Regions from separate parts of the Acidovorax sp. KPB24-03 genome, predicted to be linked through region 2. Evidence: riboswitches for the same ligand, from Rfam matches in the RefSeq annotation. Region 2 holds a riboswitch; the other holds the start of a gene.
The links. A riboswitch is a leader RNA that binds a small molecule or an ion and turns the genes downstream of it on or off. The one in region 2 is predicted to bind S-adenosylhomocysteine.
Positions count from the first base shown of each region.

Region 1 (12,915 bases), on a different contig from region 2:
GGACGAGAGCTTTCGGCGCGTGGCCAAAGGCATCGCCTACGTGCCGCAGGGCCGCATGATCTTCCCCACGCTGACGGTGGAGGAGAACATCCAGACCGGCCTGGAGAACTCGAAGACCCGCCAGATCCCCGAAGAGATCTATGCGCTGTTCCCTGTGCTGTGGGACATGCGCCGTCGCAAGGGCGGCAATCTTTCGGGCGGGCAGCAGCAGCAGCTGGCCATCGCCCGTGCGCTGGTGACCGATCCCAAGGTGCTGCTGCTGGACGAGCCCACCGAGGGCATCCAGCCTTCGATCATCAAAGACATCGCCCGCGCCCTCAACGAGATCCGCAAGCTGCGCCAGATCACCATCGTGGTGAGCGAGCAGGTGCTCTCGTTCGCCATGGACGTGGCCGACCGCCTGTTCGTGATCGAAGGCGGCCGCCTGGTGCATGAAACCGCCCGCGCTGACACCGACCAGCAGCGCATCAAGGCCTACCTGTCCGTGTGAACGGCCACTGTCCGCGACGGATTTTTCGTTCCTTCCCTCTCGCCTTCTCTTCCTTCACTTTCCAGGAGCACGCCATGGCTGAAACCCTCATCCACGTCGATCTGAACCAATCGCCGACCCAGAACGAGAACATCCACAACCGCTGGCACCCCGACATTCCGATGGCCTGCTGGGTGAACCCGGGCGACGATTTCATTCTGGAAACCTTCGACTGGACCGGCGGCTTCATCAAGAACAACGACAGCGCCGACGACGTGCGCGACATCGACCTGACCACGGTGCACTACCTCTCGGGCCCGGTGGGCGTCAAGGGTGCGGAGCCGGGCGACCTGCTGGTGGTGGACCTGCTCGACATCGGCGCCAAGCAGGACAGCCTGTGGGGTTTCAACGGGTTCTTCTCCAAGAAGAACGGCGGTGGCTTTCTGACCGAGCATTTCCCCGAGGCACAGAAATCGATCTGGGACTTCAAGGGCATGTTCACCAGTTCGCGCCACATTCCGGGCGTCAACTTCGCCGGCCTGATCCACCCCGGCCTGATCGGCTGCCTGCCCGACAAGAAAATGCTCGACCTCTGGAACGAGCGTGAGCAAAAGCTCATCGACACCGATCCCACCGCTGGCCTGGCCAACCCCCCCTCGGCCGTCACCGCCCACATGGGCCGCCTGACCGGCGAGGCCAAGGCCAAGGCCGCGGCCGAAGGCGCGCGCACCGTGCCGCCGCGCGAGCACGGGGGCAACTGCGACATCAAGGACCTGTCGCGCGGATCGAAAGTGTTCTTCCCGGTCTATGTCGACGGCGCGGGCCTCTCGGTGGGCGACCTGCATTTCAGCCAGGGCGACGGCGAAATCACGTTCTGCGGCGCGATCGAAATGGCCGGCTGGGTGCACATGAAGGTCACCCTCATCAAGGGCGGCATGGCGAAGTACGGCATCAAGAACCCGATCTTCAAACCCAGCCCCATCGTGCCGACCTACAACGATTATTTGATCTTCGAAGGCATCTCGGTCGACGAGGCGGGCAAGCAGTACTACCTGGACGTGAACGTGGCCTACCGCCAGGCCTGCCTGAACGCGATCGAATACCTGAAGAAGTTCGGATACAGCGGCGCCCAGGCGTATTCGATCCTGGGAACAGCCCCTGTGCAGGGCCACATCAGCGGCGTGGTCGATGTGCCCAACGCCTGCGCCACGCTGTGGCTGCCGACGCAGATCTTCGAGTTCGACATCAACCCGAACGCCAGCGGCCCGGTGAAGATGCTGGACGGCAGCATCGACATGCCGCTGTCGCCCGACCTCGTCTGATTCCCTCCACCACAGGACACCGCGCCATGCCCACCTACGACTACCAGTGCGCCATGTGTGGCGGCTTCGATGCCCTGCGCAGCCTGGCGCTGCGCAACGAGCCCGCTGCCTGCCCTCGGTGCAGCGCTGCCTCCCCCCGCGTCTTCGCCAGCGCTCCCCGGCTGGCCTGCGTGAGCCCGGAGCAGCGCCGTGCGTTCGACACCAACGAGCGGGCGCAGCATGCGCCGCGCTCCTCCCGCAACGGTGAAGAAGGCAGTTACGGGCGGATGCGCCATCCGGCGGGGTGCGGCTGCTGCGGCTCTGGCAAGCGCAGCGCCACGGTGACGGCGGCGAGCGGAGCGAAGGCGTTTCCGTCCAAGCGGCCCTGGATGATCAGCCACTAGGTGACCGGGACGTAGGCGAGCCGTGGGGTGGCGCCCCATGGCCCACGCATGACCAAAATGACGGGGGCCGCGGCCCCAGAAGGCGCAGCTGCGCTGTTGTCTTACCCCTGGGCGGTGCCTGTTGCGACACATTTCGCCCATGGCAAATCGTGTGGCAAGGTGGGTTGAGCCCTGGCGCCTGTCGGCTTGCGGCCGCCGGGCTGGACTGGCGTGGCTGCCGCTTCTCGCGGCACTGGCCGGCTGTGAAGGCCGTGATGATCTGGCTTCCAGCGGATGCCTGCCGCTGCGTGCGCCGGCCCGTGTGGTGCTGCTGCAGGAATCCGGCCTCTACCAGGTGCGCGATGCGCCGACGCTCGTGCTCTCACCGCATCCGCGCGATACGGCGAACGACCGCTTTCACGGCCTGCAGCGGGTCCGCACGCTGCCGCCCGGGACGCCGCTGGAGATCACGCGCCTGGAGCAGGCCTGGGGTTTGGACGTGGGCAAAGGGCGCATCAGTGCGTTCGGCACGTCGCCGCAGGGCGAACCCTTCGAGTACGGTTGGGGTGGCGGCACGCACATCGGCCGCGCGCCCTGGGAGCCGGCCTCCGTTGCGCCACTTCGGGCGGTGCGGTGCGGCGATTGAACCGCTCACTCAGAAAGACAAAGGAGCACAGATGGCATTTTCTTTTCGCAGCGCCGCATGCATGGCGGTCTTGGCCGCAGCGGCCCCGGCTTTCGCCCAGAGCGTTCTGTACACCGCGCGCCCGGCCATCGGGCTGAGCGTGAGCGACAAGATGGCGACCCGCCAGCCGCGTGTGGAGTTCACCGTGACCACGCCGGACGGGAAGACGACCACCGCGACCGCCGAGCCCCAAGGGGGCGGCGAGCGTGCCGGGACCGTGCACTATCCCAGCGATTTCGGCAACGCGGGCACCCGCGTGGGCGATTACACCTGGGTGGCTCGTATCGGCGGCAAGGTGGTGCTCGACGGACGTTTCAGCTATCGGCCGACGCCCGAGGGGCAGCTGCTGTTCGTTCCCCGATAGAGGCGGTCCGATCCGGCGGCCATGAAGAAAAGCGCCTGCCCACATTGCGGTGGGCAGGCGCTTTCGAAACCGGCCAGCCCTTGTGCAAGGGCCGGCGCTTTCTCACGCGGATCAGGCGGTCACGGCAGCCAGCGCCGCATTCAGCGTGGCGCTGGGCCGCATCACGGCCTCGGTCTTCTTCGGGTCGGGCAGGTAGTACCCGCCGATGTCTGCCGGCTTGCCCTGCACGTCCGCCAGTTCACCGACGATCTTCTGCTCGTTGTCGGCCAGCGTCTGGGCCAGCCCGGCGAACTTGGCGGCCAGGGCCGTGTCCTCGGTCTGCGCGGCCAGTTCCTGGGCCCAGTACAGGGCCAGGTAGAACTGGCTGCCGCGGTTGTCCAGCTGGCCGGTCTTGGGGCTGGGGTTCTTGTTGTTGTCCAGCAGCTTGCCGGTGGCGGTGTCCAGCGTCTTGGCCAGCAGGGTGGCTTGCTGGTTGCCGGTCTTCAGGCCCAGGTCTTCCAGGCTGACGGCCAGGGCCAGGAACTCGCCCAGCGAATCCCAGCGCAGGTGGTTTTCTTCCACCAGTTGCTGCACGTGCTTGGGCGCCGAGCCACCAGCGCCCGTTTCGTACATGCCGCCGCCGGCCATCAGGGGCACGACGGACAGCATCTTGGCGCTGGTGCCCAGTTCCATGATGGGGAACAGGTCGGTCAGGTAGTCGCGCAGGATGTTGCCGGTGACGCTGATCGTGTCCAGGCCGCGGATCACGCGCTCCAGCGTGTAGCGCATTGCGCGCACCTGGCTCATGATCTGGATGTCCAGGCCGGTCGTGTCGTGGTCCTTCAGGTAGGTTTTCACCTTCTTGATGACCTCGTTCTCGTGCGGGCGGTACGGGTCCAGCCAGAACACGGCGGGCATGCCGGAGTTGCGGGCGCGGGTCACGGCCAGCTTCACCCAGTCGCGGATCGGCGCGTCCTTCACCTGGCACATGCGCCAGATGTCGCCTTCTTCCACGTTCTGGCTCAGCAGCACTTCGCCCGTCGCCAGATCGACGATGTTGGCCACGCCGGCTTCAGGCACTTCGAACGTCTTGTCGTGCGAACCGTACTCTTCGGCCTGCTGGGCCATCAGGCCCACGTTGGGCACGGTGCCCATGGTCTTGGGGTCGAAGGCACCATGCCATTTGCAGAAGTTGATGATCTCCTGGTAGATGCGGGCGAAGGTGCTCTCGGGGATCACCGCCTTGGTGTCCTTCAGGCGGCCGTCGGCGCCCCACATCTTGCCGCCGTTGCGGATCATGGCGGGCATCGAGGCATCGACGATGACGTCGTTGGGCGAGTGGAAGTTGGTGATGCCCTTGGCCGAATCGACCATCGCCAGCTCGGGGCGGTTTTCGTGGCAGGCGTGCAGGTCGCGCTTGATCTCGTCCTGCTTGCTCTGGGGCAGCGTGGCGATCTTGTTGTACAGATCGACCATGCCGTTGTTCACGTTCACGCCCAGTTCTTCGAACAGCTGCGCATGCTTGGCGAAGGCTTCCTTGTAGAAGATGCGCACGGCGTGGCCGAAGACGATCGGGTGCGACACCTTCATCATCGTCGCCTTGACGTGCAGCGAGAACATCACGCCGGTCTTGTGCGCGTCCTCGATCTCCTTTTCGTAGAACTCGAGCAGGGCCGTCTTGCTCATGAACATGCTGTCGATGATCTCGCCGTCCTTCAGCGACACCTTGGGCTTGAGCACCGTGGTCTTGCCGCTCTTGCCGACCAGTTCCATCTTCACGTCGCGCGCCTTGTCGAGCGTGATCGACTTTTCGCCGTGGTAGAAGTCGCCGTGGTGCATGTGCGAGACGTGCGAGCGAGATGCCTGGCTCCATTCGGCCATGCTGTGCGGGTTCTTGCGGGCGTATTCCTTGACGGCCTTGGGTGCGCGGCGGTCGGAGTTGCCTTCGCGCAGGACCGGGTTCACCGCGCTGCCGATGCACTTGTTGTAGCGGGCGCGGATGTCCTTTTCTTCGTCGGTCGTCGGATTTTCGGGGTAGTCGGGAATCGCATAGCCCTTGCCCTGCAGTTCCTTGATGGCTGCCACCAGCTGCGACACCGATGCGCTGATGTTGGGCAGCTTGATGATGTTGGCGTCAGGCGAGAGCGTCAGCTTGCCCAGGGCGGCCAGGTTGTCGGGCACGCGCTGTGCCTCGGTCAGGCGCTCGGGAAACTGGCCCAGGATGCGGCCGGCGACCGAGATGTCGCTGGTCTCCACGTGGATGCCCGCTGGGGCCGCGAAGGTCCGCACGATCGGCAGAAAGGCGGCGGTCGCCAGGGCGGGGGCTTCGTCGGTCAGCGTGTAGATGATGGTCGGTTGCGTCGTGCTCATTCGCTTGCGTTCCTTGGGAAGGGGTGACAGATCAGCCGGTGATTTTCGCGCTTTCTGAAGGCAGTCGGCACAGATGCCCCTCAGCGCCGTTCGGGGCAGGTGCCCACATGCCCGATCACGGGGACGAAAGGGGTGCCCGCTGGACGCGCTGCTGCAGGCTCACGCGCGCGGTGCGGATACCCTCGTTACCAGCCAGATGCCGCTGCACACCAGCACCAGGGCCACCGCGTTGCGCCATTCGAGGAGGCTTTCTTCCAGGAACCAGGCCGACAGCAAGGTGCCGAACACGGGCACCATGAAGTTGAACGCGGTGATGAGGCTCACCCGGTTGTGCTTGAGCAGCAGGCTCCAGATCGAGATGGCCAGCGACGACAGCACCACCAGATAGGCCAGCAGCGATGACGAAGCCCACGTCACCTCGCCCAGCGCCCCCCCCCAAGGCATAGCCGAGCGCCAGCAGCACCAGTCCGCCGATGGTCAACTGGTAGGCCGTCATCACGATGGGGTCCATCCCCTGGGAAATGCGCTTGCCGTAGACGCCGCCCAGCGCCAGCACCAGGGCGGCGATCACCACGAAACCTTCGCCCAGCAGGGCGAACTCGAAATCGGTCAGCGTTCCGGCCAGCCCGGCGCCGAGGTTGACCGCCATGACCCCCGCGAAGCCCACGATGCAGCCCCAGGCCTTGGCATGGCTGATGCGGTCGTTGTGGTACAGGAAATGCGCCAGCAACACGCTGAAGAAGGTGCCGGTGGCGTTCATGATCGACGCCTTCACCCCCGTCGTGTTCGCCACGCCGATGTAGAAGAAGATGTACTGCAGCGTGGTCTGCAACAGGCCCAGCAGCGCCAATTGGCCCCACGCCCGGGCCGGCCAGCCGCTGATCTGCCGGCCGCTGGCGGCCACCCAGGCCAGCAGCGCCAGGCCCGCCAGGGCGAAGCGCCAGCCGGCGAACACGAGCTTGGATGGGGTGTCGCTGCTGTCGATGCCGAACAGCGCGTAGCCATTCTTGATCGCAGGGTACGAGCTGCCCCAGAGCAGGCAGCAAAACAACGCCAGCAGGAAGACGTTCCTGCGTTGCGCTAGTGGGGAGATAGGGGGCGACATGGCTTCTTTCCAGGCGGGGCGGCGCCCCAAAACGGTGAATTTTGCACAAGTTGTACGACAACTCTGCGTGTAAATATCCTGACTTGGCCGAATGTGGCCTCTTTTAGAGTATTTTTGCTCCTTATTGTCCGATGACTATCCGAAACCGCAGTGAACTGGTTTCGGGAGTCGATCACATGGCATGGGCCCACCTCCAACGGCCCTGCTGCGGCATCGACTTGAGTACGGAAAGACTGCCTCGGCAGTTTCAGGAAACCCTGGCTGCTTTTCAAGCCTTGTCGATAATGCGGCGCAATGCGACTGACGTTCGTTCCGCTCCTCCTGTCCTGCTGCACGCTGGCGGCCGTGTCCGGCTGCACCAGCCCGCCCGCGCCCCATGGCGAGGTCAAAGGCGCGTCTGCGAATGGCAGCGAATTGGGGCAGTCCGACGTGAACCGCATGGCGACGCTGGCCATGCGCGAGAACCTGGACAGCCTCTATCGGCTGATGGACAAGCTCTACCGCCGCAACCCTGCCGAATGGCGCAAGACCAGCGCCGTGGGCCGCGAGCAGGCCATGGAGCAGGTCCGCACCACCATCGAAAAGGGCGGGGTCTGGGCGCCCTTGCAGGGGCGGCGCGACATCGCGGCGATGGCTGCGGCCCTGGCGCCCGAATTCGCGGGCGACCGCGTGGCGGCGTTCATCTATGCCACGGCCGACATGCTGATCACCGCGCACGACGGAAAGATCGAGTTCTTCCTGCTCGACAGCCTGGATGCCCAGCACCTGTACAACGCGGCGCGCAATGTGGAGATCGCCGTGTGGATGCTCTCGCAGCGCCGCACCGCGGCGGGCCAGCCGCTGCTGCTGGCCGACGAGATCGGTCCGCAGGGGCGCAATCTGAGCTTCGAGCGCGAGTTCGGCAAGATCATCGGCCGGCTCGACTTGCTGTCGGCGGTGGCCACCGAAAAGTACCGCCGTGCCGCCATCACCTATGTGCAGGGGCTGGTGGGTGGCTCTTTCCTGCAGTTCTTGCCGGTGCGATGAATCAGAGGGTGAAGGTGGGCGCCGCTGCCCGTGCTGCTCACTTGAACATGTCGGCCGAAAAGCTCTGGCGGAACCATTTCATGGCGTTGACCATGAGGGCGCCTGACGAACGGATGCTTGCCAGGAAGCGGTTGATCTCGTCCTTCAGCCGTGCTTCGTTTTGCCGAAGGCCGATGTAGCACGGGCTCTCTTTGAGGAGCGCCACCTGGTGCACACGGGTGCGCAGACCGACATCCTTGATGGATTCCACCAGCACGTTGCCACCCGCGAAGAATTCGAAATGGCCTGCGGCATAGGCGTCCAGCAACGCGGCGCTGCCTTTGAATCCCTGGATTTTCGCGGTCGGCAGGAATGCCCGGACCAGGGATTCCTCCAGGCTGTTTTCCGCCGCTCCGACGACCGGGGCTGGAAGTTTCAGCAATTCGTCGCGGCTCAATTTCTGCTGGCTGAAGACACCGAGGTAGGTCGGGGCGTAGACACTGGAGAAGTCGATGCTTTTCTCGCGCTCGGGCGTCTTGCCCAGGCTGGAGATGATGATGTCGACGCGGTCTTCCAACAGTGCCGCCAGCCGGTCCCCGCTGGGCACCGGCACCATCTGCGGCGACACGCCCAGGTGCATCGAAAGCATCTTGGCAATGGAAATGTCGAAGCCCGCCAGCTCGCTGCCCTGCGGAAAGCCGAACGGTGGGAAGTCCTGTGGGACTGCCACGCGAAGGACCCGGGCGGAGCGGATGCGCTCCAGCTGATCCCGATGTTCGGCGGCCGCCAGCGGACCCGACAGGCCCAGGGCCAGAATGGAGCCGCACACCAGGCGGCGGCGTTGCAGAATCTCACCGGCCCACAGGCTGGGCGTTGCACCATCGAAGGGCGATTGCATGGGAGGGCTCCTTCCTGGGAAGCGGCCAAGCACTTTCCATGCCGCTGTCCGGAGAACCCGCTCGGGAGGCGGGGCGCGGTGAGGGCCCGGTCGCAGGGCGCGTAAAATCCGGCCGCCCCCGAGGAGCGTTGCAGCGCCTGCCGATCAACCGGCTCAACCAGGCGTCAGGCTCGGGCGGCGATGGCCCCACTGTCCAACGACGCTCGCCTGTTCCCAACTACCGATTGCGCAGGTGAGCCTGATGTCCGCCCCCCTTATCCCGCCTCCCATGAAGCTCTCGGGCCTCGAACCGGTTTCCATCGGCGAGGGCACGCTATTCGTCAACATCGGCGAGCGCACCAACGTCACCGGCTCCAAGGCCTTCGCCCGCATGATCCTGAACGACCAGTACGAAGAGGCCCTGGCCGTCGCGCGCCAGCAGGTGGAGAACGGCGCACAGGTCATCGACATCAACATGGACGAGGCCATGCTCGACAGCAAGGCGGCCATGGTGCGCTTCCTGCAGTTGATCGCCTCCGAGCCCGACATCGCCCGCGTGCCCATCATGGTGGACTCCTCCAAGTGGGACGTGATCGAGGCCGGCCTGCGCTGCATCCAGGGCAAGGGCATCGTCAACTCCATCTCCATGAAAGAGGGCGTGGAGAAGTTCAAGCACGAGGCGCGCCTCGTGAAGCGCTACGGCGCCGCCGCCGTGGTGATGGCCTTCGACGAGGTGGGGCAGGCCGACACCTACGAGCGCAAGATCGAGATCTGCGAGCGGGCCTACCGCGTGCTGGTTGACGAGGTGGGCTTTCCGCCCGAGGACATCATCTTCGACCCCAACATCTTCGCGGTGGCCACCGGCATCGAAGAGCACAACAACTACGCGGTCGATTTCATCGAGGCCGTGCGCTGGATCAAGCAGAACCTGCCGGGCGCCAAGGTCTCGGGCGGCGTGTCGAACGTGAGCTTCAGCTTCCGTGGCAACGACCCGGTGCGCGAGGCCATCCACACCGTGTTCCTGTACCACGCCATCCAGGCCGGCATGGACATGGGCATCGTCAACGCAGGCATGGTCGGCGTGTACGACGACTTGGAGCCCACCTTGCGCGACCGCGTGGAAGACGTGGTGCTCAACCGCCGCCCCGACGCCGGCGAACGCCTGGTCGAGGTGGCCGAGACGGCCCGCAGCGGTGCCAAGGACGAGAGCAAGCGGCTCGAATGGCGCGGTACGCCCGAACATCCGAAGACCGTGGGCGAACGCCTGTCGCACGCGCTGGTGCACGGCATCACCGACTTCATCGTGGAAGACACCGAAGAGGCCTACCAGGCCATCGTCGCCAAGGGCGGGCGGCCGCTGCACGTGATCGAAGGCCCGCTCATGGACGGCATGAACGTGGTGGGCGACCTGTTCGGCGCGGGCAAGATGTTCCTGCCGCAGGTGGTCAAGAGCGCCCGCGTGATGAAATCCGCCGTGGCCCACCTGATCCCCTACATCGAGGAAGAAAAGCGCCAGGACGAACTGGCCGGCCGCGACGTGCGCAGCAAGGGCAAGATCATCATCGCCACCGTGAAGGGCGACGTGCACGACATCGGCAAGAACATCGTCACCGTGGTCCTGCAGTGCAACAACTTCGAGGTGGTGAACATGGGCGTGATGGTGCCCTGCCACGAGATCCTGGCGCGCGCCAAGGTCGAGGGCGCGGACATCGTGGGCCTGTCAGGCCTGATCACGCCCAGCCTGGAAGAGATGCAATACGTGGCCGGCGAGATGCAAAAGGACGAGCACTTCCGCATCAAGAAGATCCCGCTGCTCATCGGCGGTGCCACCACCAGCCGTGTGCACACCGCCGTCAAGATCGCGCCGCATTACGAAGGCCCCGTGGTCTACGTGCCCGATGCGTCGCGCAGCGTGAGCGTGGCGCAGAGCCTGCTGGGCGACGGCGCCGACCACTACGTGCAGGAGCTGAACGCCGACTACGACAAGGTGCGCACCCAGCACGCCAACAAGAAGCAGACGCCCCTGTGGCCGCTGGCGAAGGCCCGCGCCAACCGCACGCCCATCGACTGGTCGGCCTACCGCCCGGCCACGCCGCGCCTGCTGGGGCGGCGCATGTTCAAGAACTTCGACCTCAACGAGCTGGCCCGGTACATCGACTGGGGACCGTTCTTTCAGACCTGGGACCTGGCCGGCCCGTACCCTGCCATCCTGACCGACGAGGTGGTGGGCGAGCAGGCCACGCGCGTCTTCGCCGATGGCAAGGCCATGCTGCGCCGGCTGGTGGAGGGCCGCTGGCTGAGTGCCAGCGGCGTGCTGGCGCTGTACCCGGCCAACAGCGTGGGCGACGACATCGAGTTCTACACCGACGAATCGCGCACCGAGGTTGCCATGACCTGGTACGGCCTGCGCCAGCAGACCGAAAAGCACGTGATCGATGGCGTGCCGCGCCCCAGCCGGTGCCTGGCCGACTTCGTGGCGCCCAAGGAAAGCGGCGTGGCCGACTACGCGGGCTTGTTCGCCGTCACGGCGGGCCTGGGCGTGGAGAAGAAAGAGCAGGCCTTCGTCGATGCGCTGGACGACTACTCGGCCATCATGCTCAAGAGCCTGGCCGACCGCCTGGCCGAAGCCTTTGCCGAATGCCTGCACCACCGCGTGCGCACCGACCTGTGGGGCTATGCGGCCGGCGAGCAGTTGAGCAACGACGACATGATCGCCGAGAAGTACCAGGGCATCCGTCCCGCGCCCGGCTACCCGGCCTGCCCGGACCACAGCGCCAAGAGCGAACTGTTCCGCGTGCTGCAGTGCGGCGAGATCGGCATGGGCCTCACCGAAAGCCTGGCCATGACGCCCGCCGCCAGCGTGAGCGGCTTCTACATCGGGCATCCCGAGAGCCAGTACTTCAACGTCGGCAAGATCGGCGAAGACCAGGTGCACGACCTGGCCACGCGGCGTGGCATGGACGAAGGCATCCTGCAGCGCTTGCTCGCACCCAACCTCTGACCGGCGGCGGCGTCACGGCGGTGCCCCCGCCGCGTCACGCTGACGTCACTCTGGCGCCACAGTCGGCGGGAAGAATGAAGGACTTCATTCCTTCCCTTCTTCCCACGCCATGACCATCCCTCTGCAGCGCTCGCCGCTGCCTCTGATCGGCCGCCCGTTGCCGGGCGCCAGCGCGCTCTTTCTTGCCCTGCTGCTGGCGGGCTGCGGTGGCAGCGGTGGCTCGGATGCCACCGTTCCCGCAGCGGCGGCCACATGCGCCAGTCCGGACACGCACTGCGCGCCCAAGCCCTGAACGGGGCAGCCCCCCGGAACCCCGCTCACGGACAAGAAAGACTCCTCCAAATGACCGTCGATTCCTCCAAACGCAATTTCCTCACGACCGCGCTCGGCGTGGGCGCGGCTTCGGCCACGCTCACTGCCTTCCCACCGGCCATCCGCCGCGCCCTGGCCATCGAGGCCCACAACGCCACCGGCACCATCCAGGACGTGCAGCACGTCGTCCTGCTGATGATGGAGAACCGCTCGTTCGATGGGTACTTCGGCACCTTCAAGGGCGTGCGCGGCTTCGGTGACCGTTTCCCGATCCCGACGCCCAACGGCCGCAACGTTTTCTACCAGACCTACACCAAGACGTCGCCGCCCAGCACCTATGTGCCCTACCGCCTGGACGAAGCCAAGGGCAACGCGCAGCGCGCCGGCAGCACGCCCCACACCTGGCTGGACTCGCAGGCGGCCTGGGACCACGGGCGCATGTCCCAGTGGCCCGATGCGAAGCTGCCCTTGTCGATGGGCTACTACGAAACGGCGGAGGTGCCGTTCCAGCGCGCGCTGGCCGACGCCTTCACGCTGTGCGACCACTACCACTGCGGCATGCACACCGGCACCATCGCCAACCGGCTTTTCTACTGGACCGGCACCAACGGCCCGAACGGTGTCAGCCCCATCGATGGCTCCAGGGTCCGTGTTGCGGGCCTGAACAACCAGTTCAACGGTGGCAACGACATCGGCGCCTCCACCGACGGCTGGACCTGGACCACCTACGCGGACCGCCTGGAGAAAGCGGGCGTGAAATGGAAGGTCTACCAGAGCCTGATCGACAACTTCGGCTGCAACGAGATGATGGGCTTTCGCCACTGGCGCGCCGAGATCGAGAAGATGCCCGCGGACCGCAAGCCGATCTACGTCGCCAAGACCGACATCACGCAGCCGGTCGATCTGGCCGGACCGTTCTACAACGCCAGGATCGACGATCCGCTGAGCCCGTTGGCCAAGGGCTTCGGCAACACCATGCCGCAGGGCTTTCTGGAGACGTTCCGCGAGGACATCCGCCAGGGCACGCTGCCGGCGGTGTCGTGGATCATTCCGCCTTCGGTCTA
Region 1 covers NZ_BAAJYR010000064.1:3,249-16,163, reverse strand. Annotated here, with positions in the region: gene urtE (urea ABC transporter ATP-binding subunit UrtE) at 1-490, shown strand, start outside; gene fmdA (formamidase) at 565-1,791, shown strand; gene AC27KI_RS10185 (FmdB family zinc ribbon protein) at 1,818-2,174, shown strand; gene AC27KI_RS10180 (hypothetical protein) at 2,476-2,799, shown strand; gene AC27KI_RS10175 (hypothetical protein) at 2,831-3,202, shown strand; gene AC27KI_RS10170 (NADP-dependent isocitrate dehydrogenase) at 3,314-5,551, opposite strand; gene AC27KI_RS10165 (DMT family transporter) at 5,667-6,656, opposite strand; gene AC27KI_RS10160 (hypothetical protein) at 6,951-7,682, shown strand; gene AC27KI_RS10155 (transporter substrate-binding domain-containing protein) at 7,720-8,559, opposite strand; S-adenosyl-L-homocysteine riboswitch at 8,674-8,771, shown strand; gene metH (methionine synthase) at 8,792-11,539, shown strand; gene AC27KI_RS10145 (hypothetical protein) at 11,649-11,831, shown strand; gene AC27KI_RS10140 (phosphocholine-specific phospholipase C) at 11,882-12,915, shown strand, end outside.
Region 1: it holds a riboswitch for S-adenosylhomocysteine, as region 2 does, so the genes downstream of both, metH (methionine synthase) here and ahcY (adenosylhomocysteinase) in region 2, are expected to answer to the same signal.

Region 2 (18,362 bases):
GCACATCGGTCGGGCGATGAATCCGGCGTTGGCGCACGCTTCGTCCGGCCCTGCCACGCGTGCGACCGCCGGTTTGGGCGTGGCGGCTGGAACCGGCGCAGGCTCGGGCGATGCAGGCGCTTCCGCGGCCACGGCCGCAGGCGTGGGCTCGGCCACCTTGCGAGGAACAGGCTTGGGCCGTGGTGCCGATGCAACGACGAATGCGGGCGCTGCGGCCACCGAGGCTGCGGATGCGGCCGGCAGAGCCGGTGCGGTGGCCGCTTCATCGACCACGGGGATCAATTCGGCGGGTGCAGAGGCCACCGGCGCTGGCGGCTCGGCCAGTTCCGTGATGATCTGGTCTTCTGGGGTGTACTTGGTGGGATGGGGCGTGTCGCGCGAGGCGTTCCACCACAGTCCGGCAGCGACCACAGCCATAGCCACCACGCCGGCGCTCGCCCAAAGCAAGGGACGGCGGCGCACGCCAGCGACTGCCGATGCCGGGGCCTCCTCGCCCGCAGCCTGGCTTCGGCGGGTCTTCGGACGCCCCAGCCTTTCTGGATGCTGAGGACGGCGCTCCTCGAAAACCGTATCGCCACCTGTCACGGTATCTGCCACCTCTTGTCCTCCATCCATGAAAACCGTGTCCTGCCCATCGGACACCACGGTGTCGCCAGCCTCCTGCCGATCGATGTGCAACTGCGCACCCGTGTCCACCGTCGGCGCCTCCACCGCAGCGGCCAGAGGCGCAGGCAAGGGTACGCCCACCGCCGGCAGAGGCACGGAGGTGATGTCGATCATGGGCACCGCCACGCCCGTACCACGCCGGTCGGCCGGCTCCACCCAGATATCGCCCAGCTCGGCGCGAAAATCGAACTGGTCGATGCCCTCCGGCGGAGCGACCATGTCCATGGTGCGCAGGAATTCGTCGATGCTCTGGGGACGCTCATCCGGCCGCAGGGCCAACGCCTGCGAAATCGCGGCCACGAAGGGCGTGGAATATTCCACACCGAACTGTCGCCGCACGGTCTTGGCCACCCGTGAGAACGGCACCATGCGGTCGCGGATCGACCGCAGCGTGGCCGGCAGCGGCGTGTCGTTGCACAGGCTGCCATGCACCACGGCGCCGAGGGCGTAGAGATCACTCCACGGACCCTGCCGTAGATCGCTCTCGCCGTCGTTGTACTGCTCGATGGGCGCGTAATTGACCTTCAGGACCGCCGTGTGCTGGTGCCCGTGGTCGCTGATCGCATGGCGTGCAGCCCCCAGGTCCAGCAGCACGGGAGGACCGCTGTCCTGCAGGAAGATGTTGTCGGGCGAAATGTCGCGGTGCAGCGTCTGGCCGTCGTGCAGCACGCGCAGCGCGCTCAGCACCGACCACAGCATCTTGCGCAGCCAGGCCTCGGGCGGCGGCGTGCGCATGTGCGCGCGGGCCTGCTTGAGCGTCATGCCCGTGTAGAGCGGCATGACCATGTAGGCGGTGTGATTGGCTTCCCAGAAGCGAAAGACCTTCACCAGCGAGGGATGGTCGAACTGGGCAAGCAGCCTGGCCTCGCTCACGAACGAGGCCAGCCCCGCCTGGAAGGATTGCTCCTGGGTGGAAGACCGCACCCACAGCGACCTGCCCTGCGCGCGCGCCGCCAGCGCCGACGGCATGTATTCCTTGATGGCCACGAAGCGCAGGAGCGAATGGTCGAATGCCTTGTAGACCATGCCGAACCCGCCCACCCCCAGCAGCGAAAGCACCTCGAACTCTCCCAGACGCGTCCCGGCCGGCAGGGCGTCGACGTGGTGGACGTCGGTCGGGGGTTCGGTGCTGGTGATGGCGGACATGGTGACGGCTGGGCTTTCGGGCGGCAATGGTGCACCAGCAACGGCGCACCCGGCAACGGACAAGTGGATGGATTGCAACACATTGGCCGAAGCCGCCATCATGCAGCAAGCCCGCTCCCTGGCGGCAACAAGGCGCCCGGCGACTGCTCCAAGCCATCGCCCCGGCAGCGCCCGGGCCCCCACTGCGCCATGACGAAGCGGGCACGATCACGCGGCACCGGGCGGTGCGTGGTTACCATTGGCCCATCATGTTCAGTTACCGCCACGCCTTCCATGCGGGCAACCACGCCGATGTGCTCAAGCACACGGTGCTGATTGCCACTTTGCAACACCTTACGCAGAAAGACGCAGCGCTCACCGTGCTGGACACCCATGCCGGCGCCGGCCTGTTCCGCCTGGACGGCGACTACGCCGCCACGAGCGGAGAGGCGGGGGACGGCATCCTTCGCCTGGTACCACCTGCCGTGCTCAAAGAGCCCCTGGCGCCCGCGCTGCAAGCCTATGTCGACATGGTCGGCGCCTTCAACCAGGGCAACGTGACGCGGGTCTATCCCGGCTCGCCCTTCATCACGCAGCGCCTGCTGCGCGACCGCGACAAGCTCAAGGTGTTCGAATTGCACCCGACCGACCTGCGCGCGCTGGCCGGCAATGTGGCCCAGCTGGAGGCCGGCCGCCAGGTGGCGGTGCTGCATGAGGACGGCTTCGAAGGCATCAAGAAATTCCTGCCCCCACCGGCCCGCCGCGCTCTCGTGCTGTGCGATCCCAGCTATGAAATCAAGAGCGATTACGGGCGCGTCCTGGACATGGCCGCAGACTCGCTCAAGCGCTTTGCGACAGGCACCTATGCCGTCTGGTACCCGATCATTCCCCGGCCCGAAGCCCATGACCTGCCACGGCGGCTCAAGACGCTGGCCACCAAGGCCGGCAAGTCGTGGCTGCATGCCACGCTCACCGTGAAATCGAGCAAGGTGACGGGCGCCGCGGACGGACAGGCCCGCCGCCCGGGGCTGCCGGCCAGCGGCATGTTCCTGATCAATCCGCCGTTCACGCTGAAAGCGGCGCTCAAGCCCGCACTGCCGCAGATGGCTGAGCTGCTGGCGCAGGACCACCACGCCTCGCACACGCTCGAGTCGGGCGGCTGAGCCCGCCCGCCTATTCGCCAGAGGCTGGCAGCGGGCTGGCCTGCGACAGGCCGGAAACCGAGGCATCAGGGCACTGCGCCGCGGCGTCTTCCGGCGCCTGGGAGACCACGACCGGCTTGGTGCCCAGCCCCAGCAATCCCAGCGCCCCGGCGGCGGCGCGGCTCACATCGATGATGCGGCCGGGCGAGTGGGGCCCGCGGTCGTTGATGCGCACCTGCACGGCGCGGCCGGTCACCAAGCTGCGCACGCACACGCGCGTGCCGAAGGGCAAGGTGCGGTGGGCAGCAGTGAATTCGTTCATGTCGAAGCGCTCCCCGCTGGCCGTGCGGCGGCGGTGGAACCGGGCCCCGTACCAGGAGGCCAAGCCTTCCTGCACGAACGCATCGGCGGCATCGCTCTCGGAGGACGCATCCGCGTCCGACGGTTTGGAGGGCGCCTCACCCGCGATGGCCGGCGGGGGCTTCACAGGGGCCGATGCGCGGGGCGGCTGGGCTGGCGCCGGCAGGGGAATCAATGGCTTTTGCGTCGCCGCAATGGTGTCGTCGCCAGGCGCAGGCGCCTTGACCGCGCAGGCCACCAGGGCGCACGACAGCAGCGCGCCAGACAACAGCGCACCGAGGCGGTGGGGCAGTTCAGCGCTGGCAGCGCGTTTCGTAGGCGTCTTCAAAACGCTTCAAGTCCTTTCTTTCGCCTTCGGTCAGGTCCGTGCGGGCCCGCTTGGCGGTGAGAATGCGGCGCGACTCCCGGCATTGCTCGGCGTGGCGCGTGGCCTCTTCGCGGGAGGCCTGGGCTGCCACGCGCAGTTGCTGCTCCTGCTCCTGCCGCTGCTTGCGCGCCTCGCTCTGCTCCCTGAAATAGCGGGAGGAAGCGTCGGATTCCTCGTCGTGGCAGTCGCGCTGGTACTCCCGGCGCATGCCAGCATAGGCGTCGGGCTGAATGCCGGAGGAGCCTCCGCGCAGCGTGTCGCTCAGGGAGCGGCAACGGGCGCTCATGTAGCGCTGGTACGCCGGCCCTTCGGGCACGGAGCGCACCGGGGGCTCATAGCGCCACGCCGGAGGTGGTGCGACAGGCCCCGTGGCCGCCACCGACGTCGTCGTGCCGGAGGGACAGGGGCGCGACATCGTGAAGCTGTTGCCCGCTGCATCCCGGCAGACGTACCGTGTCTGGGCCCACGACGGGGCAGACGCCACGCAGCACAGGGTGGCGACCAACAGGGGAGCGAAGGCGGACGTCATAGTGGGCAGAAAAACGAAGGGGCGATATTACCGGAGTGGCCGCCGGCGTCTAAAGGCCCAGCCGGCGGCAGATCTCCAGCGTGGCGGCGCTCTGGTTCATCGTGTAGAAGTGCAGGCCCGGCACGCCACGGTCGCGCAGTTGCTCGCACAAGCCGGTGACCACGTCCAGGCCGAAGGCCTTGATGCTGGCCGTGTCGTCGCCAAAACCCTGCAGCCGCATGCGGATCCACCGTGGGATTTCGGCGCCGCAGGCGTCGGAGAAACGCATGAGCTGCGTGGAGCCCAGGATGGGCATGATGCCCGGCACCACGGGCACATCCAGCCCCAGCCGCCGCGTGTCGTCCACGAAGCGGAAGTAGGCGTCGGCATTGAAGAAGTACTGCGTGATGGCCGAGTGCGCGCCGGCACGCACCTTGAGCGCGAAGGCCTGCAGATCGGCTTCGGGCGAACGGGCCTGGGGGTGCACTTCCGGGTAGGCGGCCACTTCCACGTGGAAGTCATCGCCCGTCTCCGCGCGGATGAAGGCCACCAGATCGCTGGCGTAGTGGAACTCGCCGCCCGCGCCGTAGCCGCTCGGCAGGTCGCCGCGCAGGGCCACCAGGCGCTTCACGCCCATGGCCTTGAGCGTGGCCAGCTGGCTGCGCACCGTCTCGCGCGTGGCGCCAATGCACGAGAAGTGCGAGGCCGCGCTCACGCCCTCCGCCAGAATCTCGCGCACGGTGGTGAAGGTGCCCTCCTGCGTCGAGCCGCCCGCACCGTAGGTGACGGAACAGAACTCGGGCCGCCGGGCATACAGCGCCTGCCGCACGGCACGCAGCTTTTCGGCCCCTTCGGGCGTCTTGGGGGGGAAAAATTCGAAACTGACGGGTAAGGGTGGATTGGAGGCAGTCATGCCGCCCTCCTTGCATGGACGAAGAATTCACGGTTGCCGTCGCCGCCATCGATGGAACTGTCCATCCAGGCGGCTACTGTCAGGCCCAGTTCCGCGCAGCAGCCGCGGATGCGCTGCTCGACCACGGCGTAGAGCGACACATCGCGCACGATGCCGCCCTTGCCCACCTGGCCGGGCTGCAGTTCGAACTGCGGCTTGACCAGCATGAGCAGGTCGCCGCCGGCCTTGAGCAGCGGCGCCACCGCCGGCAGGATGAGCGTGAGCGAGATGAACGACACATCGCCCGTCACCAGATCGAACACCGGGGTGATGTCCACCTGCTCCAGCCCTGCCCGGCGCCGGCGCACGGTGGGCAGGGCGCCCTCCGCGCGGGCCCGCGCCCGGGCAGAGCGCTCGGCCTTGAAGGCTTCGACGTCGTGTTCCTTGGCATCGTCGCTGTCGTCGTACTCGTCGTCGATCAGGCCGCCGTTGCGCATCCAGCCGTAGGGCGCTTCGGGCTGGGTCTCGTTGTCGTCGGGGTCTTGCTCGACCTGCTCGGACAAGGCGTCCTCGCAGGCGTCCTGCAACGATGCGGCCGTCAGGGACCGGGCGTTGACGCCTTCCACGGCCACCACGCGCGGATCCTGCCGCAGGCGGTCGTGCAGTTGGCTGTGGCCCACGTCCACGCCGATCACCTGGGCCGCGCCGCGCTGCAGCAGGCAGTCGGTAAAGCCCCCGGTGCTCTGGCCCACGTCCAGGCAGCGCCAGCCCGCCACGTCCAGGCCCGCGGACACGAGCGCGCCTTCCAGCTTGAGGCCGCCGCGCGAGAGGTAGCGCGCCTCGGACTGGTCGAGCAACTGCACTTCGGCGATGTCCGGAATCTCGTCACCGTTCTTGGCCACCTTGTGCCAGGGCAGGCTGGGTGCCAGCCGCCATTGCACGCCGGCCGCGATCAGGCGCTGCGCCTGCGACCGGGTCGCGGCGTGGCCCTTGTCCACCAGATACACGTCTGCGCGCATGCGCCCGTCCTTTTCAGAGTCAAAAGGGCCTCCAGCGCATATTTATCTAGCGCAAGAAGCTATTATTTTTATAGCAAAACAGGGCAAACAGGCCGGAGTCACCGGCCGCCGCCCCGGGGCGCGAAGCCCCGCCCGATCAGTAGCGGTAGGTGTCGGGCTTGTAGGGGCCGCTCTTGCTCACGCCGATGTAGGCGGCCTGCGAGTCCGTCAGTTCGGTCAGCATGGCGCCGACCTTCTTCAGGTGCAGGCGCGCGACCTTCTCGTCCAGCAGCTTGGGCAGCACGTAGACCTTGCCGGCCTCGTAGGCATCGGGCTTGGTGAAGAGCTCGATCTGCGCGATGGTCTGGTTGGCGAACGACGACGACATCACGAAGCTCGGATGGCCCGTGCCGCAGCCCAGGTTCACCAGGCGGCCCTTGGCCAGCAGGATGATCTTCTTGCCGTCCGGGAAGGTGATGTGGTCCACCTGGGGCTTGATCTCTTCCCATTCGTACTTCTCGATCGACGCGACGTCGATCTCGTTGTCGAAGTGGCCGATGTTGCAGACGATGGCCTGGTCCTTCATCTTCACCATGGTGTCGTGGGTGATGATGTCCTTGTTGCCCGTCGTCGTCACGAAGATGTCGGCCTTGTCGGCGGCGTAGTCCATGGTCACCACGCGATAGCCTTCCATGGCGGCCTGCAGGGCGTTGATGGGATCGATCTCGGTGACCCACACCTGGGCCGACAGCGCGCGCAGCGCCTGGGCGGAGCCCTTGCCCACGTCGCCGTAGCCGGCCACCACGGCGACCTTGCCGGCGATCATGACGTCGGTGGCGCGCTTGATGCCGTCCACCAGCGACTCGCGGCAGCCGTACAGGTTGTCGAACTTGGACTTGGTGACCGAGTCGTTCACGTTGATCGCGCGGAACAGCAGCGTGCCCTTGGCGGACATCTCGTTCAGGCGGTGCACGCCGGTGGTGGTTTCTTCCGTCACGCCGATGATCTCGGCCGACTTGCGGGTGTACCAGGTCGCGTCTTCCGACAGTTTCTTGCGGATGGCGGCGAACAGGATGCGCTCTTCCTCGCTGGCACCGTTGCCGGCGACCAGGGAGGCGTCCTTCTCGGCGCGCTGGCCCAGGTGCATCAGCAGCGTGGCATCGCCGCCGTCGTCCAGGATCATGTTGGGGCCTTCGCCCGCACTGCCCTTGGGACCGAAGTCGAAGATGCGGTGGGTGTAGTCCCAATAGTCTTCCAGCGACTCGCCCTTGATGGCGAACACCGGCGTGCCCGTGGCGGCGATGGCGGCAGCGGCGTGGTCCTGGGTGGAGAAGATGTTGCACGAAGCCCAGCGCACGTCGGCGCCCAGGGCTTTGAGCGTTTCGATCAGCACGGCGGTCTGGATCGTCATGTGCAGCGAGCCGGTGATGCGCGCGCCCTTGAGCGGCTGGCTGGCCGCGAACTCGTCGCGGATGGCCATCAGGCCGGGCATTTCGGTCTCGGCGATGCGGATTTCCTTGCGGCCCCATGCGGCAAGGGAAAGGTCGGCGATGGCCTGGTCGGCCTGGGGCTTGAGAACTGCGCTCATGGTTTTCTCCGGTAAAGAAGGTAAAAAACCACGCATCGGAGGGGAATGGCTCACTCACCGCACAAGAAGCGTGGGCGAGCGTCGTTGCAAAATGATGATCCGAGCCTCGCGTCCCTGCCGCACACCGGGCACCGGGGGTAAAGACGCTGCAACGCTCCTCGGAAAGCGGCGATTATAAGGACATCGCGCTTCGCGCCCATGCCAGCGCGCCGACCGTGGCACGCTACAGAGCAGAGACCGGCATGGATTCGAGGTGCCGGCCTGACAACAAGACAACCAGCGATACGCCCGCAAAGGGCCAGAAGAACCCAGAGACAATGTCCACACAGCACCGGGGCAACCTGTTCGATCTGATGCGCATCTGCGCGGCGAGCGCGGTGATCTTCAGCCACCACTTCCACATCACGCACACCGCGTCGCCCACCTGGCTGCATTCCGACATGGTGGGTGGCGTGGCGGTGATGACGTTCTTCACGATCAGCGGCTACCTCGTCACCCAGAGCTGGCTGCGCCAGCCCAAGGTGCTGGCGTTCCTGTCCAAGCGGTTCCTGCGGATCTGGCCCGGGGTGCTGTTCGCCGTGCTCACCAACGTCTTTCTGTTCGGAATCTTCTTCAACTCGATGCCGGCCGCGGACTTTCTGGCCCACCCCGATACGCTCGGCTACTTTCGCAACCTGCTGCTGATCAGGGACTACCCCTACCTGCCGGGCGTGTTCGAAAACAACCCGATCAAGCACCTGATGAACGGGCCCTTGTGGACCATCCCGATAGAAAGCCTGTGCTACCTGGTGCTGGCAGGCGCAGGGTTGCTGGGCGTGTTCCGGTCTCGCTGGCTCGCCGGCCTCGCCGCTGTGGCCTATCTCGCGTTCTTTCTCACCGCGCGCAATGCCGACCTGACCGGCGAGATGCAGCACTGGTTCGAATACCCCGCCTACTTCACCTATGGCGCGCTCATCGCCGTCTTCCGCGATGCATTCCAGGCCCGCTCCGGCCGGCTGCTGCTCCTGCTGGCGCCGCTGGCCGCCATGCTGTTCTTCGGATTGCAGATGGAGCACACAGCGGGCCTGCTCCTGCTGCCGCCGCTGCTGATCCATATCGGCTCGCTGAACGTGCCCGCGCTGGCCTTCCTGCAGCGCGGCGGGGACCCGTCGTACGGCATCTATCTGTACGGCTGTCCGGTGCAGCAGTCGGTGTATGCGCTCTGGCCCGATCTGGCGTTCATTCCGAGCCTGCTGCTGTCGGTGGCGCTGGCCGCCGTGGCAGGCTATGCCTCCTGGCATCTGGTGGAATCGCCGGCGCTGCGGCTCAAGCGGTGGTTCGGGCGGGCGCCCGTGACGCCCCAAGCGGCTCCCTGACCCCTTCGAGGGGCCAAGGCGGCGGCCCCGGGGCCGGGCCGGGGCGGTCCCACCGAGGTCCGGCACGAGGGCCGCCATTAGAATACGGCCACTTTTCCGCGGGCGCCCTCCGCGGCGGCACGCCAGCGCGCCGGCCCTGGCGCCCGTACTTCGGCCCACCCGCGTGCGCCGCGCCCCTCACCAAAAAAACACTGTGTCCTACGTCTCCGAAACACGGCGCCGCCGCACCTTCGCCATCATTTCCCACCCGGACGCGGGCAAGACCACGCTCACTGAAAAGCTGCTGCTGTTCTCGGGCGCGATCCAGATCGCGGGCGCGGTCAAGGGCCGCAAGGCCAGCCGCCACGCCACCAGCGACTGGATGGAGATCGAAAAGCAGCGCGGCATCTCGGTGGCCAGCTCGGTCATGCAGATGGCCTACCGCGACCACGTGGTGAACCTGCTGGACACGCCGGGCCACAAGGACTTCTCGGAAGACACCTACCGCGTGCTCACCGCCGTCGATTCGGCCCTGATGGTGATCGACGCGGCCAACGGCGTGGAGGCGCAGACGCGCCGCCTGATCGAGGTCTGCCGCCAGCGCGACACGCCCATCATCACCTTCGTGAACAAGATGGACCGCGAAGTGCGCGAACCGCTGGACATCCTGGACGAGGTCGAGCGCGAGCTGGGCATGCCCTGCGTGCCCATGACCTGGCCCGTGGGCCAGGGCAAGGGTTTCGGCGGCATCATCAACCTGCGCACGCAGGCCATGACGGTGTTCGAGTCGGGCAGCGAGCGCCGCCCGCAGGACTTCGAGACCATTCCCCTGTCGGACGCCGCCAACCTGCGCGCGCGCTTCGGCAGCGAATTCGACGCCGCCATCGAGAGCATGGAACTCGCCGTGGGCGCCTCGCCCACCTGGGACCACGAGGCCTTCCTCGCCGGCAAGCAGACGCCGGTGTTCTTCGGCTCCGGCGTGAACAACTTCGGGGTCATGGAAGTGCTGGATGCGCTGGTGGACCTGGCCCCCTCGCCGCGTCCCCGCCTGAGCAGCCTGCAGGTGAACAAGCAGCCGGTCGAGAAGACCGTGCAGCCCGAAGACCAGAATTTCTCGGGCGTGGTGTTCAAGGTGCAGGCCAACATGGACGCCAACCACCGCGACCGCATCGCCTTCGTGCGCGTGGCCTCGGGCCGGTACACGCCGGGCATGAAGCTCAAGGTGCAGCGCACCGCCAAGGAACTGCGCCCCACCAGCGTGGTGACCTTCATGTCGCAGCGCCGCGAGGCGGTGGAAGAGGCCTATGCCGGCGACATCATCGGCTTCACCACCCATGGCGGCGTGCAACTGGGCGACACCATCACCGACGGCGCCAGCCTGCAGTTCACCGGCCTGCCGTTCTTCGCGCCCGAACTGTTCATGACGGTCATCCTGAAGAACCCGCTGCGCACCAAGCAGCTGCAGCAGGGCCTGGCCCAGCTCGGTGAGGAAGGCGCGATCCAGGTCTTCAAGCCCGACGCCGGCGGTGCCATGCTGCTGGGCGCGGTGGGCCAGTTGCAGTTCGAAGTGGTGCAGCACCGCCTCAAGACCGAATACGACGCCGACGTGCGGCTGGAGGGCTGCCAGTACACCGGCGCCCGCTGGATCACCGCCGACAGCCCGGCCGACCTGCGGGCGTTCACTGACGCCTACCCGCTGCGGCTCGCGCACGACGCAGCCGACACGCTGGCCTACCTGTGCACCTCGCCCTACGACGTGCGCCTGGCCCAGGAGCGGTTTCCCAAGATCCATTTCCACCCGTTGCGCGAGCACGCCGGCCTGGCGCTGCAGGCCGCCGGTTGAGCGCAGACCATCGCCCGGCCGTGGGAGCGACGCTGCCATCTCCGTCCATTGCCCGCGCGGTCCGCGCCCCGCGGGATGGCTGGCGGGCAGCCACCCCGTTCCTGGTGATCTGGAGCGCCCTGATGGCGCTGTACGGCACCTGGCTGATGGCCTTCTGGCCGGGCATCCTGGGGGAAGACTCGGTCTCCATCCTGCTGGAGGTGGAGCGCGCAGGCGACTTCCGCTCCGGCAAGACCGTCTTCTGGTACTACTTCGTGCGCCTGTTCTACGAAGGCACGCGGCGGGTGGAGGTGCCCGTGGCGGTGCTGCTGTGCCTGTGCGCGCTGATCTTCGCCCGCATGCTCGCGTGGTACTGGCGGCAGGGCCTGAGAAAGAGCTTCGCGGTGGTGCTGGTGCTGGTGTGTCTGGCGCCGCACATGATTTACTTCATGGGCACGCTGTACCCGGACGGCATCTTCGCCGTGGCGTCCTGCGGCCTGCTGTTCGAGCTGTGGCTGGCCGCCCGCCAGCGCACGATGGGCGCGGCCTCGCTGGCCATGGTGGCCGTGGCGCTGCCCTTCGCGGCCTTCGCCCGGCCGAACGGCATCGTCTTTCTGCTGCCGGCGGTCGCCGTGCTGCTGGTGCTGGAGCGCCGCAGCCGCTGGACGCTGGCGGCGGTCATCGGTGCGGTGTGCGCGGCGATGTTCGCGGGCCACCAGCTGCATCCGTCCAGGACACAGGAAGCCGTCTATCCCATGGTGGTCTTCGAGACCGTGAACTTTCTCAAGCCCCGGGCCATGAACCGCCTGTGGGACCAGTATCCCCACATGAACGATCCCTGGGTGCTGGACCGGCCCAAGGTGTCGCCTGCGACGATCGAGATGCTCGGGCGCTACCGCCCCCTGCCGCAACTGCAGGCCTATGCCGACCCGGCGTACTGGGACATGCTCGTCTTCCACCCCGAGGGACCGCAGGTGCAAGGACTGCCGCAGCCGGACCAGAAGGCGCTGGTGCGTGAATTCCTCACCTACAACCTCTGGCAGAACCTGCCCGACTTCATCGCCAGCCGGGTCAACGTCTTCCTGGCCGCCGCGCTCGCGCAGGGCGGCTTTCCCTCCGTGACCTACGCCACCTACGTGCTGCAGCGCACGCAGGGGGTGTCGGTCTTTCGCCAGTTCGACCTGCGCGGCGTGGAGCGCCGCTTCATCGCCCTGCAAAAGGCCAGCCATGCATGGCGGTGGCTGCTGTGGACCCCTTGGCTCGGCATGCTTTTGCTGGCGTGGGCCCTGTGCCGGGGCATCGCCCGGCGCGACCTGCCCCTGCTGATCGTGGCGTTGCCCATGGCCGTGCAGCTGGTGGCCATCTTCCTGCTGTCCACAGCGGGCGAATACCGTTACCTCCTGCCGTTTTTCACCCTGCCCCTGGCCCTGCTTCCCGCTTTCGCCTTGCGCCGCCCCGGCCCGGCCCGCTCCGTGTCGGCATGACACGCCCCCAGCCTTCTCACCATGTCCCTTTTACTCACGTCCCTGACCCTGTTGTGCGTGCTCGGCATCTCGCTCGGGCAACTGCTGTTCAAGAAGGCCGCCATGATGCTGCCGGCCCAGCCGGTGCTGACCGACTGGATCTTCAACGGCTGGCTCATCGTGGCCCTGGCGCTCTACGGCGTGACCACGCTGCTGTGGATCTGGGTGCTGCGCAGCGCGCCGCTGCACCTGGCCTATCCGTTCATGGGCCTGGCCTTCCTGATCGTGCCGGCGCTGGGGTGGCTGTTCCTGGAAGAGCCGCTGCATCTGCAGACCTTCATCGGGGGCGCGCTGATCCTGGCAGGCATCGCCGTGGCGGGGAGGGCTTCGGCATGACGAAGCACACCATGAGCGTCGCGGTCGCCATCCCCTGCTACAAGGTCACCCAGCATGTGCTGGAGGTGATCCGCACGATTCCGGCCAGCGTGTCCCGCATCTACGCGGTGGACGACGCCTGCCCCGACGGCAGCGGCGCCTTCGTCCAGCAGCACTGCACCGACCCGCGCGTGCAGGTGCTGTTCAACCCCGAGAACCAGGGCGTGGGCGGGGCCGTGGTCACGGCCTACCGCCAGGCCGTCGCGGACGGCATCGACATCGTGGTCAAGATCGACGGCGACGGCCAGATGAACCCCCGCCTGCTGCCGCTGTTCGTGCGCCCCATCCAGGACGGCCGGGCCGACTACACAAAGGGCAACCGCTTCTTCCGGCCCGAATCGGTGCGCGGCATGCCCGGGATGCGCCTGTTCGGCAATGCCGTGCTGTCGTTCATGACCAAGCTCAGCTGCGGCTACTGGTCCATCATGGACCCGACGAACGGCTACACCGCCATCCACACCAGCGTGCTGCGCGAGCTTCCGCTGGACAAGCTGGAGCGCCGCTATTTCTTCGAAACCGACATGCTGTTCCGCTTGAACACGCTGCGGGCGGTGGTGCGCGACGTGCCCATGGACGCCGTGTACGCGGACGAAGAATCGAACCTCAAGATCGGCAAGGTCCTGCCCGAATTCCTGAAAAAGCACGCCTCGCGCCTGGCCCGGCGCTACGTGTACAGCTACCTGGTGCGCGACTTCAACGTGGGCTCGATCTACAGCCTCTTCGGCATGCTTTTGCTGCTGGCGGGGGGCCTGTTCGGGGCGATGCACTGGATCAACAGCGCCTACGGCACCCATCCGGCCACGAGCGGCACCGTGATGCTGGCGGCGCTGCCGGTGCTCATCGGCATCCAGTTCCTGGTGGCGTTCCTGCACTACGACGTGGGCAGCGTGCCCACCGAGCCCCTGAGCACCTACCTGCATCCGGACGACCTCGATGCCGCCGCCGATCCAGCCGGGAAGGCCGCGCCATGAGCGTCTCCCCGGGCCACATCGCTCCCAACGACAGCCACACCCTCGCACCGTCCGAGCGCGCCACACTGCACTGGATGCTGTGGGGACTGGTCGTGCCCCTCATCTTCTACGCGGCGCGCACGGTGGAAGTGCTCACGCGGGTGGAAATCCCGTTCGACTCGCTGCACACCTACCTGCCGCTGGCGCGCCAGTTGCTGGAGGACGCAGCGCAGCTGTTCAGCGATCCGAAGATGCTCAAGGTGGCGCCCGGCGCAGTCGTCTACATGGCGCTTTCGGGGGCGGACCCGGTGGCCGTGAAGGCGGCGAATCTCGCGATCTCGCTCGTGGCGCTGGTGCTCACGTTCGATGCCGCACGCAAGATCGGCGGCCGCGTGGCCGCCGCCGCCGCGGCCTGGCTGTTCGTGCTGCCCCACATGCTGGTGGAGGCCGGGGCGGTCCTCATGGGCGAAGCGCCCTTCGTGTTCCTGGTTGCCGTGTGGCTCTGGGCCACCACCTATGCGGTAGACACCACGGCCGGTACGCGCGCAGCGCGCTGGCGGATCGGCGCCGTGGTCCTGGCGGGCCTGGCCCTCGCCGCGGCCACCCTGACCCGCGGAACTTACATGTACTGGCTGCCGTTCGCCGTGGTGGCGTTCTTCGCCGCATCGCGCAAGCTGCAGGGCGCGCAACGAGGCGCGGCCGTGCGCATCGCGGCGGTGCACCTGATCGCCCTCGCGCTGGTGGGCGCCTACATGGCGCGGCAAAACGAGGAATTCGGCCGGCCCATTGTCGCCACGGGCACAGGCGCGGCGCTGTACTTCGGCAGCAACCCCGTGCTGTCCGGCTACGAGCCGCCGTACTTCGGACTGGTCCATGATGAGTCCACCATCACGGACGGCCAGGGGCACCTTTCGATCGAGGGCGACCGCCGCCTGATGGCCGTGGCCAAGACCATGCTGCGCGAAACGCCCTTCCCGGTGCTGGCGCAGATGTACGTGCAAAAGCTCGGTGCCGTGCTGTTCTTCAGCCGCGCGCACCTGGACCGCCATGTCATGAACGACCGGTCCTGGCGCGTGGTGCTGGTGATCCTGGCATGCCTGGGTGCGTGGGGCGGGCGCCGGCACCTGATGGTGTGGATGGCCACCGGCGCCGCGGCCTACCAGTGCGCGGTGCACGTGCCGGTGCTCTACAACCCGCGCTACAGCATCAGCGCGCTAGACATCCTGTTCGTGCTGCTGGCCGCACAAGGCGTGGCGATGCTGTGGCGCCAGCCACGCCGGGGCATGGCCCTGGGCAGCGCCCTGGCCACCATCGTGGCGGGCATCGGGCTGGGCTACTACCACCTGCGCGCCAGCACGCCGCTCATGCCCGACCTGAGCCTCGGGCATCCCGTGCTGCTGCAGATGGCCGAGCCTGGCACGGTCCAGACCCAGGGGTGGGAGGGCGACCCGTTCGCGGCCGAGGTGCCCATGGCGTCCGGGAAAGCCCTGGTCGAGTGGCGCGCGAAGGCCTTCAAGATGGATGGCATCTCCATCCTGCGGCTGCCGCTGGAGCGCCTGGAAGGCCAGTGCCAGCGCCTGTGGGTGGGCTACACCCGGCCCGACGGTGCCGCACGCGCCAGCCTCGTGCGCCTGGACGGACTGAAGGCCGGACAGGACATCACCTGGGGCACGATGCCGCTGGTGATGCCCGGCCCGCCAGGGCGCCTGACGATGGAGTTCCACTGCAAGCCGGGCACGCGCATGCAGTTCGGCGATCTGGGCCTGTACGAGGCCAGCGAAGGACGTTTCTACCGGGAAAAGGCGCTCAGCCCGCCCTGAGGATCCGCTTTTTCCCAGCCCCCACCGGGGCCCTTCTGCACGGCCGGACATGGCCTTGCAGTTCTTTTCCTTGACGGACACTCTGCCATGCGCTTTTTCAACGCTCACCGGATTCTGGCGGCGGCACTGTCCCTGCTGGGAGCCGCTGCGCACGCGGACACCGCCCCCCCGCCCGGCGCGCGCGCCGTTCATCGTCGCCCCGACCATCGTCGGCACGATGGTGTGCGACGAGGCCGCCAACGATCCGCGGATCAAGACCTACGAAGCCGCCATCGATCTGTGCCGCGCGCGCAAGCGCACGGGCGCGGCAGCGATCAACCGCCTGCTCGACACACTGGAGCCCGGCGGCCCGCGCGGTCAGGTGCAGATCGGCTTCACGTCCACGCTCCAGTTGCTGGCGCTGTACCGCAGGACCGCCACGGGCTGGGAGATCGACACGGCGCGGGTCGATGAATTCCTGCAGCTCGTCGCCGATGTGAAACGCCCCGTCGTGCTGTACCTGGCCGGGGACCATTTCGACTCCGCCGGCCCCCTGACCGACGAGCTGGAGAAAGACCCGCGCAACCTCATGCAACTGCCCGGGGGCAAGCCGCTGGAGCTGGGCTATTTCGGCTACCGCATCGCGCCCTACACGCTGGAGACGGATGCGAGCATTCCGGTCAACCGCTACCGCTACGAGGCCCTGCGCTACGTGGCCCGGCGCATCAAGGCCCTGCCTGCGGAGCAGCAGCAGCGCATCGTCGCCATCACGCTCGCGGGCGAACTGCACCACCTGTTCCCTGATTTCGAACACGGCATGGGCGAGTACCAGAACATCCGCACCACCGACTACAGCCCGGCCTCGGTGGCGGGCTTCCAGGCCTACCTGGCCAAGCAGTACGGCAGCATCGCGGCGCTGAACCGGCAGGCCGGGACGGCCTACGCCGCGTTCAACACCGTTCCCGCCCCGTCGCACGATGTGAGCCGCGAGCCGGCCAGCAGCCTGGGCGAGCACTACGACGCCTTTGCCGACGGCACCCTGCCGCTCTCCGGCTGGCTGTGGGACCCCGCAGGCCGCGTGACCGGCCTCGACCTGTACCTGGATGCGCGCTACATCGGCCCGGTGGCGCGCGGCTACAACCGGCTGGACGTGTACCGCGCGCTGGACGAGGTCACCACGCCGAACGTGGGCTTTCGCACCGACGTGGACTTCAGCGCCCTGCGCCCCGGCAAGCACATGGCGCAGATCGTGGCGCGCGTGGGCGGAGCGCGCTTCGAGGTGGCGCAGACCGAATTCACGGTGATGCCGCGCGACCGCCGCGTGGCACCGCCCAACCGCCGCCCGCCGGAGGTCTTCGGCATGAAGGCCGCGAGCGAGTTGCCCGGCGTGCGCTCGTGGCTCGACCTGCCCAAGCCGCAGCAGGGCGTGCTCTTCAATCCGCTGGCGCGGGACTGGAACCGTTACCGCGAGCAGCAGGTGGCGCGGCTGCTGGGCGAGTTCCACCGCATCGCCTCGAGCGAAGGGTTGCCGGCCGACAAGCTGTACTCCCACCAGATCGTGCCCAACGTGAACTCCTCCTGGAACCCGCAGCTCTTCGCGGCGGACCAGACCCTGCACGGCTCGCTGCCCTGGAAGCACGGCATCAACCTGTATGGCGGCGCCACCGACAGCGACTGGGTGCGTGGGTTCCTGGCCGAACGCAAGATCGCCGACTACGGCGTGCCCGAATTCAATCCACAGCAGTGGAAGCGCGACGGCGCCCACCTGGCGGCCATGCAGTCGCACTACGCCGGCGGCGCGCGGTTCATCAGCCCGTACTACTTTTCCGTCATTCCGAACCGGTTCAAGGGCAGCGCCGAAAACGGCGTGAACCGCATGGAGCTGGGCCCGGACAACACGAAGGACGGCTCCGACCGCTTCTACCGGGCCATCATCGAGTTCGCCAAGCGCTGAGGGCCTGGGGACGCCCCCGCGGGCGGCCCAGGCCCTGATCGCGCGTCCCCCTACTTTCCGGCCACGCCTTTCCCTGCCACCGCCATGCCTTCGCCCTCCCCCCTCCCCGCCACCTTGCAGCCTCTGGCCGCTTGGCAGCCGCCGGCCACCCTCGCCGGGGTGTTCACCGACATCGACGACACCCTCACCACCGATGGCGCCATCACTGCCGATGCGCTGGCCGCCATCGCGGACCTGAAAGCGGCGGGCCTGCATGTGATCCCGATCACCGGGCGCCCCGTGGGCTGGAGCGAGCCCTTCGCGGCCGCGTGGCCCGTGGACGCCATCGTGGCGGAGAACGGCGCGGTGGCGCTGGTGGCGGAGCGGAACCAGAATGCCCTCGAGCACAATGAAAACGCCGGCATCGTGCTATCGAAATGGTATCAACAGGATGCGCCGACGCGGGCGGCCAACTACGCGCGGATGCAGGCCGTGCTGGCGCAGATCGAGCGCGAGGTGCCGGGCGCGCGCCGCGCCACCGATTCCGCCGGGCGCGAGTGCGACATCGCCATCGACCACAGCGAGTTCGTGCACCTGCCGCAGGCCGCCATCGACCAGGTGGTGGACCGCCTGCACGCGGCGGGCATGCATGCCACGGTGAGCAGCATCCACGTCAACGGCTGGTTCGGGGCGCACAACAAGCTGGAGGGCGCCCGCTGGATCGTGCGCGAGCGCCTGGGGCGCGACCTGGACGCCGAGATCGACCGATGGGTCTACGTGGGCGACTCCACCAACGACCAGCTGATGTTCGAGCGCTTCGCCCACAGCGTGGGCGTGGCGAACGTGGCGCGCTTCGTGCCGCAGCTGCGCCACCGGCCGCGCTACGTCACCCGGGGCGAGCGCGGCGCGGGCTTTGCCGAGGTCGCGCAGGCCATTTTGGGTGCGATAGGGCGCATGCCCTAGAAAATATTGCCCTTGTA
Region 2 covers NZ_BAAJYR010000002.1:2,154-20,515, reverse strand. Annotated here, with positions in the region: gene AC27KI_RS00715 (serine/threonine protein kinase) at 1-1,812, opposite strand, end outside; gene AC27KI_RS00710 (23S rRNA (adenine(2030)-N(6))-methyltransferase RlmJ) at 2,061-2,954, shown strand; gene AC27KI_RS00705 (septal ring lytic transglycosylase RlpA family protein) at 2,965-3,621, opposite strand; gene AC27KI_RS00700 (hypothetical protein) at 3,587-4,189, opposite strand; gene metF (methylenetetrahydrofolate reductase [NAD(P)H]) at 4,239-5,081, opposite strand; gene AC27KI_RS00690 (TlyA family RNA methyltransferase) at 5,078-6,079, opposite strand; gene ahcY (adenosylhomocysteinase) at 6,216-7,646, opposite strand; S-adenosyl-L-homocysteine riboswitch at 7,716-7,812, opposite strand; gene AC27KI_RS00680 (acyltransferase family protein) at 7,964-9,001, shown strand; gene AC27KI_RS00675 (peptide chain release factor 3) at 9,195-10,823, shown strand; gene AC27KI_RS00670 (hypothetical protein) at 10,820-12,286, shown strand; gene AC27KI_RS00665 (DMT family transporter) at 12,308-12,661, shown strand; gene AC27KI_RS00660 (glycosyltransferase family 2 protein) at 12,658-13,671, shown strand; gene AC27KI_RS00655 (hypothetical protein) at 13,668-15,470, shown strand; gene AC27KI_RS00650 (hypothetical protein) at 15,541-17,403, shown strand; gene AC27KI_RS00645 (HAD-IIB family hydrolase) at 17,518-18,345, shown strand.